DNA from 2 places in the Streptomyces ovatisporus genome. Region 2 is predicted to be linked to the other one. Evidence: riboswitches for the same ligand, from Rfam matches in the RefSeq annotation. Region 2 holds a riboswitch; the other holds the start of a gene.
The links. Region 2 has a riboswitch for glycine ahead of gcvT (glycine cleavage system aminomethyltransferase GcvT). Riboswitches for the same ligand answer to the same signal wherever they lie in the genome.

Region 1 (3,402 bases), on a different contig from region 2:
ACGCCGGCTGTGCCCCAACGCCGCCTACCTCACTCCTCGCTTCACCCTCTACCGCCAGGTCAGCGATGCCGTGATGGAGATCCTCGGCCGGCTCTCCCCGCTGGTGGAGCCCCTGAGCCTCGACGAGGCCTTCGTCGACCTGGAGGCCGGGGAGGTACTGGAGGCGGCGGAGGCGCAGGCCGCACGCACGGTGGGTGAGCGGCTGCGGGTCATGATCCGCGAGGCGACGGGTCTGAGCGGGTCGGTCGGACTGGCAGGCTCGAAGATGCTGGCCAAGATCGCCTCGGAGGAGGCCAAGCCCGACGGGCTCTTCCTCATCGAACCGGGGACGGAGCGGGAGCTGCTGGCCCCGATGCCCGTGAGGACGCTTCCGGGGGTCGGCCCGGCCACAGCCGAAGTGCTGCGCCGGGCGGGACTCGTCACGGTCGGCGACACGGCGGAGGCGGGGGAGGCGGAGCTGCTGCGGCTGCTGGGCAAGGCGCACGGCACATCGCTGTACGCGATGGCGAACGGTTGGGACGACCGGCCCGTGATCGCCGAGCGGGACGCCAAATCGGTTTCGGTGGAGGACACCTTCGACGTGGACCTCACGGAACGGACCCTGGTGCAGGCGCATGTCGCCCGGCTCGCGAGCCGGTGCGTGGAGCGGCTGCAGGCCGCGGGGAGATCCGGTCGCACCGTCGTGATCAAGGTGCGCAGTTACGACTTCTCCACGCTCACCCGTTCGGAGACGTTGCGGGGGCCCACGGACGACCCGGCAGTGGTGCGTGAGGCGGCCGCCAGACTGATCGACACGGTCGACACCACCGCCGGGGTCCGGCTGCTCGGGGTGGGCGTGAGCGGCCTCGCGGACTTCACACAGGAGGACCTCTTCGCGCAGGCGGCGGCCGCTGCGGAAGCTGCCGGGACCCCGGACGGGGAGACCCGGGCAGCGGCGTCCACCGACGCGCCGTCCGCGGACGAGGACGCCAAGCCGCTCGCGGACCGGCGGTGGATGCCCGGGCGGGATGTGCGGCACGCAGAACACGGAGCCGGTTGGGTGCAGGGAAGCGGGGTGGGGCGGGTGACCGTACGTTTCGAAACCCCCGGATCGTCGCCGGGCAGGGTGCGTACGTACCCGGTGGACGATCCGGATCTGCAGCCGGCGGAGCCGCTGCCGCCGGCGGCGATGGCCGGGCGCGAAGAGCGGGAGGACGGGCCGGAGCCGTTGGGCCGGCCGGGTGGGACCACTCAGCTTTCCGATCCGGCTATGCGCCCGAAGTCGCGGTCCGGCCCCGGAGAGGACGACGGGGACGACGGACCTCCCTCTGCCGAGGCGGGAACGTCCAGCCCGTAGTGGATGTAGAGCTGCAGTTCCTGCACGGGTGAGAGGTGCCGTCCCACGCCGAGCACGGGGGTGCCTCTGACGAGGGAACGTGCGAAGGGTACGTGGAGGACGTCGTCCACGAGTTCGCTCGGCTCCAGCGGAACGAGCGCCTCTCGTCTGAACAGGCCGGTCCGCACGGCGGCCCACTCCGGCTCGCCGGTGGCGTCGTCGAGATAGACCTCGCCCACTGTTCCGATCTTGCAGCCGCTCGCGTCGAGCGCTCTGCGCCCGATCAGGCTCCGGGGGTCGATGTCCCTCTGCACGGGTCCTCCATGTGCTCGCGAGTGGGCACCGTGCGCTGGCACGTGCCGCGGCCGGGTACGGCTCCGGCGGTCCGACGGACCCCTCCCCGTGCCCCGTCGTGTGCTGCCAGGTGCGGTGGGGGCGTCCACGACGCCGGGAGCCGGCCGTGCAAGCCGTAATACCTACCCAAAGGCACATTTGAGGGTTTGGCCACTCGAGTGCACCTCCAGTTCCCGTCCGCGGAACCGCTGGTACGCTCGAAAGCGGCTGACGACCCCGAGCGGGAGAGTCCTCCGGCGCCAGCGCCGGGGGCGCCGAAGGAGCAACTCCTCCCCGGAATCTCTCAGGCTCACGTACCGCGCGGGTGAGGTCACTCTGGAAAGCAGGGCGGGCCACGCAGTGCCTGGGCTCCCCCTCACCGACGGTGAAAGCCGGGTCGGCCGCGTGCCGGGCGGACCGGTGAAACTCTCAGGTTGAGATGACAGAGGGGGAGGCCGTCCGGGCACCCGTGTCGTGGTGTCCCTCGCAGGTCGCAACGACCAGGAGGCCCCCGCAGATGACCGCCAACCGCATCCCCCTCACCGATCTCGAACGCGGCACTCCTTTCGAACGGCGCCACATCGGCCCCGACGCGGGCGCGCAGGCCAAGATGCTCGCGCAGGTCGGCTACGGCTCCCTGGACGAGCTGACCTCCGTCGCCGTCCCCGAAGTGATCAAGAGCAACGAGGAGCTGGATCTGCTGCCGGCCCAGAGCGAGGCCGAAGTGCTCGCGGAGCTGCGCAGTCTCGCGAGGCGGAACCGCGTACTGCCGTCGATGATCGGTCTCGGCTACTACGGCACCTTCACGCCGCCGGTCATCGTGCGGAACATCATGGAGAATCCCGCCTGGTACACGGCGTACACGCCCTACCAGCCGGAGATCTCGCAGGGACGCCTCGAAGCCCTGCTCAACTTCCAGACCATGGTCGCCGACCTGACCGGACTCCCCACCTCCGGTGCGTCACTGCTGGACGAACCGACCGCGGCGGCCGAGGCCATGGCGCTCTCCCGCCGGGTGGGCAAGGTCAAGCAGGGTGTCTTCCTCGTCGACGCGGACTGCCTGCCGCAGACCATCGCCGTCGTGCGTACGCGTGCCGAGCCGACGGGCGTCGACGTCGTCGTCGCCGACCTCGGCGAGGGCATCCCGGCGGACGTGGCCGAACGGGGCGTCTTCGGACTGCTGTTGCAGTACCCGGGCGCGTCGGGCGCCGTGCGCGACCACCGTGCGGTGATCGACCAGGCGCACGAACTGGGTGCTGTCGTGACCGTCGCCGCCGACCTGCTCGCCCTCACGCTGCTGACCTCGCCGGGCGAACTCGGCGCGGACATCGCCGTGGGGTCCAGCCAGCGCTTCGGTGTGCCCATGGGCTTCGGCGGACCGCACGCCGGCTACATGTCCGTGCGGGAGAAGTTCGCGCGCAGCCTGCCGGGCCGTCTCGTCGGCGTCTCCAAGGACGCCGACGGCGACCAGGCATACAGGCTCGCGCTGCAGACCCGCGAGCAGCACATCCGGCGGGAGAAAGCCACCAGCAACATCTGCACCGCGCAGGTGCTGCTCGCCGTGATGTCGGGCATGTACGCCGTCCACCACGGCCCGGAGGGCCTGGCCGGCATCGCCCGCCGCACGCACCGCTACGCGACGATCCTCGCGGAGGGACTGCGCTCAGGCGGCGTCGAGATCGTCCACGGCAGCTACTTCGACACGGTCACCGCCCGGGTCCCCGGCCGCGCGGCACAGGTCGTGGCGCAGGCCC
Region 2 (3,402 bases):
CGACCGTCGAGACGCCGTCCTCGGCGGCCGACAGCCACTCGTGCTCCTTGCTGTAACGCAGCTGCTGGGGGTTGCTCATAGTGCGATTCTCCTGGATGTGAAGGGGACGGAGGAAAACAGTCTTGGTCAGTGGGACGGGCGCCGCGCACAGGTCCGTACGGCCTGCCGCACGCACCACGCATCCGGCACGGGCACGGGGATGATCCTTCCCACCCGTCGCTGCGGCCACGACACCCGGCACTGTGGGATCGGCGACTCCCGTCCGCAGGGCGGAACCGGGACTCAGCGCTGCCGCTTGTAGAAGGGGAGCGCCACGACCTCGTACGGCTCGTGCTTGCCGCGGATGTCCACCGCGACGCCGCCGGTGCCGGGCTCGGCGTGCGCCGGGTCGACGTAGGCGATGGCGACCGGCTTGCCGAGAGTCGGCGAGGGGGCGCCGGAGGTCACCTCGCCGATGACCGAACCGTCCGCGGCGGAGACCACGGCGTACCCGGCACGCGGTACGCGGCGTCCCTCCGCGATGAGTCCCACCAGCTTCCGCGGGGGAGCCTCCTCGGCGCGCGCGGCGGCGGCCTCCAGGGGCTCGCGTCCGACGAACGCGCCGTCGTTGGTGGTCTTCTCGAACTTCACGATGCGGCCGAGCCCGGCGTCGAAGGGCGTTGTCGCCGTGGACAGTTCGTGTCCGTACAGCGGCATGCCGGCCTCCAGGCGGAGGGTGTCCCGGCAGCTCAGCCCGCACGGCACAAGCCCGGCCGGGGCGCCCGCCTCGGTGAGCGCCTCCCACACCGCGACTGCGTCGTCGGGTGAGACGAACAGCTCGAAGCCGTCCTCGCCGGTGTAGCCGGTGCGGGCGACGAGCGCGTCGCGTCCGGCGACGGTGCCCGGCAGGCCCGCGTAGTACTTCAGGCCGTCGAGGTCGGCGTCGGTGAGCGTCTTCAGGATGCCGGCGGCCTCCGGGCCCTGGACGGCGATGAGCGCGTACGCGTCGCGGTCGTCCCGCACGGTCGCGTCGAAGCCCGTGCTGCGCTCGCGCAGCGCGTCGAGCACCACCTGGGAGTTGGCGGCGTTCGCCACGACCATGTACCGCTGCTCACCGGTCCGGTAGACGATCAGGTCGTCGAGGATGCCGCCCCGCTCGTTGCAGATCATCGTGTAGCGGGCGCGGCCCTCGGACAGCTTCGAGAGGTTGCCCACCAGGGCGTAGTCCAGCAACTCGCCCGCCTGCGGGCCTTCGAGGGTGATCTCGCCCATGTGGGAGAGGTCGAAGAGCCCTGCGCGGGTGCGTACGGCGACGTGCTCGTCACGTTCGCTGCCGTAGCGCAGCGGCATGTCCCAGCCTGCGAAGTCCGTCATCGTCGCGCCGAGCGCGCGGTGAGTGGCGTCCAGGGCGGTGGTGCGGGGGCGGTCGCTCGCGGTGGTTCCGCCGGTGTCGCTCATGTCAGGCTCCCGTGACTCGGTGACGCGGATGTCCTCCCCATCTGTCATCGGAACCTGAGAGGTTCGCCACGAGCCCTGAACAGGGTGGTGGCTTGCACCTTGGGTGGAGCCGCACCGGGGCGGCCCGCTTTTCAGATCTGCCTCGTCCTGCGCGGTAATCGGTGCCTGAGAGATTCAAGGGAGGACTTGCTCCTTCGGCGCCCCGGCGGACCCGCGTCGCTGCGCGCGGCCGGGAACTCTCCCGCGTGGATTCAAACGGCCGGTATGCAGTTGGCCTGCACATCATGGCATGGCACCGCAGACGCGTCGACGGTGCGGACAACGGGGAGAACAGCGGGGGAGCGGGCGAGGTCCGGCGGCGGGCGCCGAACGGACACGGACAGGGGCAATCGCCGCCTTGATGCGCATTACCGTTTCTTGACACTCTCGGAGACGAGCCGCCGTACGGCGGCGTTATTCGGGGAGGGCGATCAGGTGGGCAGCCTGCGCAGTACGTACGCGACGGTGACGGGCTGGGGATACTCCCAGCCCGGCTCCCGGCAGGAGCGGACCGTCTCCGCCACGAAGATGTCCACGCCGGTCGTCCGGCACGATCTGCGCGGCACTGCGGCCAGACGGACACTGCGCTTCCCCACGGGCGACAGGGTGGTGGTCTCCGGCCTCCCAGGAAGCGGTAAATCGACGCTGATCCGCCGCGTCGTCGCCGTGGCCGACACGGTCCGCCGCATCGACTCCCAGGACGCTCGGGAGCGGTGGTCGGCGCTGCTGCCCCGCTGGCTGCCCTACGCCGTCTACCGGCCGCTGGTGCGTCTCGCGCACTACGCGGGGCTGCGCGGCGCGCTCGTCTCCGGGGCGAGCGTCGTTGTGCACGACTGCGGAAGCCAGAGCTGGGTGCGCAACTGGCTGGGCAGGGACTCGCGCCGGCGCGGCCGGGCCATGCACCTCGTCCTGCTCGACGTACCGCCCTCCGCCGCGCTGGCCGGTCAGGCCCAGCGGGGACGACGGGTGTCCGACTACGCCTTCCTGCGGCACCGCAGGGCCGTCCGGCAGCTCCTCGCCGACGCGGAGGCCGGGCGCCTGCCGCGCGGATGCGCGTCCGTGGTGCTGCTGGACCGGGAAGCGGCGGCGGCCCTGCGGGGCGTGGCCTTCGAATAGAGCGACCGACGGACGAACAGGGCGACCAACGGACGAACAGAGCGACCGACGGAGCACCGAGGCGTCCGGTGTGCGACCGCTGAACGGCGGTTTCCGCGTGCCGGACCCGATGCGCCCGGCCGCCCCACCGTCCCGCTGGACGGGCGGGACGGCCGGGCGCATCCGAGTGCCGGCACGGCTGCGGCGTTCAGTCCAGCAGGGGGGAGAGCAGCCTCCCCGTGAACAGCCGCACGCCGTCTGCGCCGTCCATGCCGTCTGCGCCGTCCAGGTCATCCAGGTCGGAGTCCTCGTCCGAAGTGGCCCGGCCGTCGGGCGCGGTGGCGAGAAGCTTCACCGTCTCCCTCGCCAGCCGGCGGGCCTCCGCGCGGCTCTGCCGTGCGTCGCCGCCCCGGGAGGTCTCCAGCAGCGCCTCGGCGCGGTCCTCCAGCGCGGTGAGGGCCGCGCCGTCCCGGTTCCCGCCGCGCAGCCGCAGCTCCGCCAGCGCCTCCTGTACGTCCTCGGCGTGCTCCGCGGAGTCCTCCCGGGAGAGGCGTCCGCCCGGTGACTCCTGGACGTCCTCGAGCAGGTCGCCGACCTCGTCGACGAGACCGTCGTACCGCTCCAGACGGTCGGAGGAGAGGGTCTGACGGTCGATCAGCGTCGTCGTCACCGCGGACCTCGGCGAAGCGCCGTCCGCGGACCGGGGGGAGGACTTCTCCGACCCGCTCTGCTCCGCGACGAGTCCGAGGTCCTTCATGGCTGCCGTGTTGACCGCTTCGAGCTGCCCGAGCAGCGCCTTCGACGCCGCGGTGCGCGCCTTCGCGTCGTCAC

Region 1: it holds a riboswitch for glycine, as region 2 does, so the genes downstream of both, gcvP (aminomethyl-transferring glycine dehydrogenase) here and gcvT (glycine cleavage system aminomethyltransferase GcvT) in region 2, are expected to answer to the same signal.

What each region holds. Positions count from the first base shown of each region.
Region 1 covers NZ_JBHSFH010000014.1:136,606-140,007, reverse strand. Annotated here, with positions in the region: gene ACFPA8_RS24020 (DNA polymerase IV) at 1-1,336, shown strand, start outside; gene ACFPA8_RS24015 (PRC-barrel domain-containing protein) at 1,231-1,629, opposite strand; glycine riboswitch at 1,881-1,978, shown strand; gene gcvP (aminomethyl-transferring glycine dehydrogenase) at 2,166-3,402, shown strand, end outside.
Region 2 covers NZ_JBHSFH010000004.1:471,238-474,639, forward strand. Annotated here, with positions in the region: gene gcvH (glycine cleavage system protein GcvH) at 1-79, opposite strand, end outside; gene gcvT (glycine cleavage system aminomethyltransferase GcvT) at 283-1,437, opposite strand; glycine riboswitch at 1,580-1,691, opposite strand; gene ACFPA8_RS06930 (AAA family ATPase) at 2,005-2,592, shown strand; gene ACFPA8_RS06935 (hypothetical protein) at 2,780-3,402, opposite strand, start outside.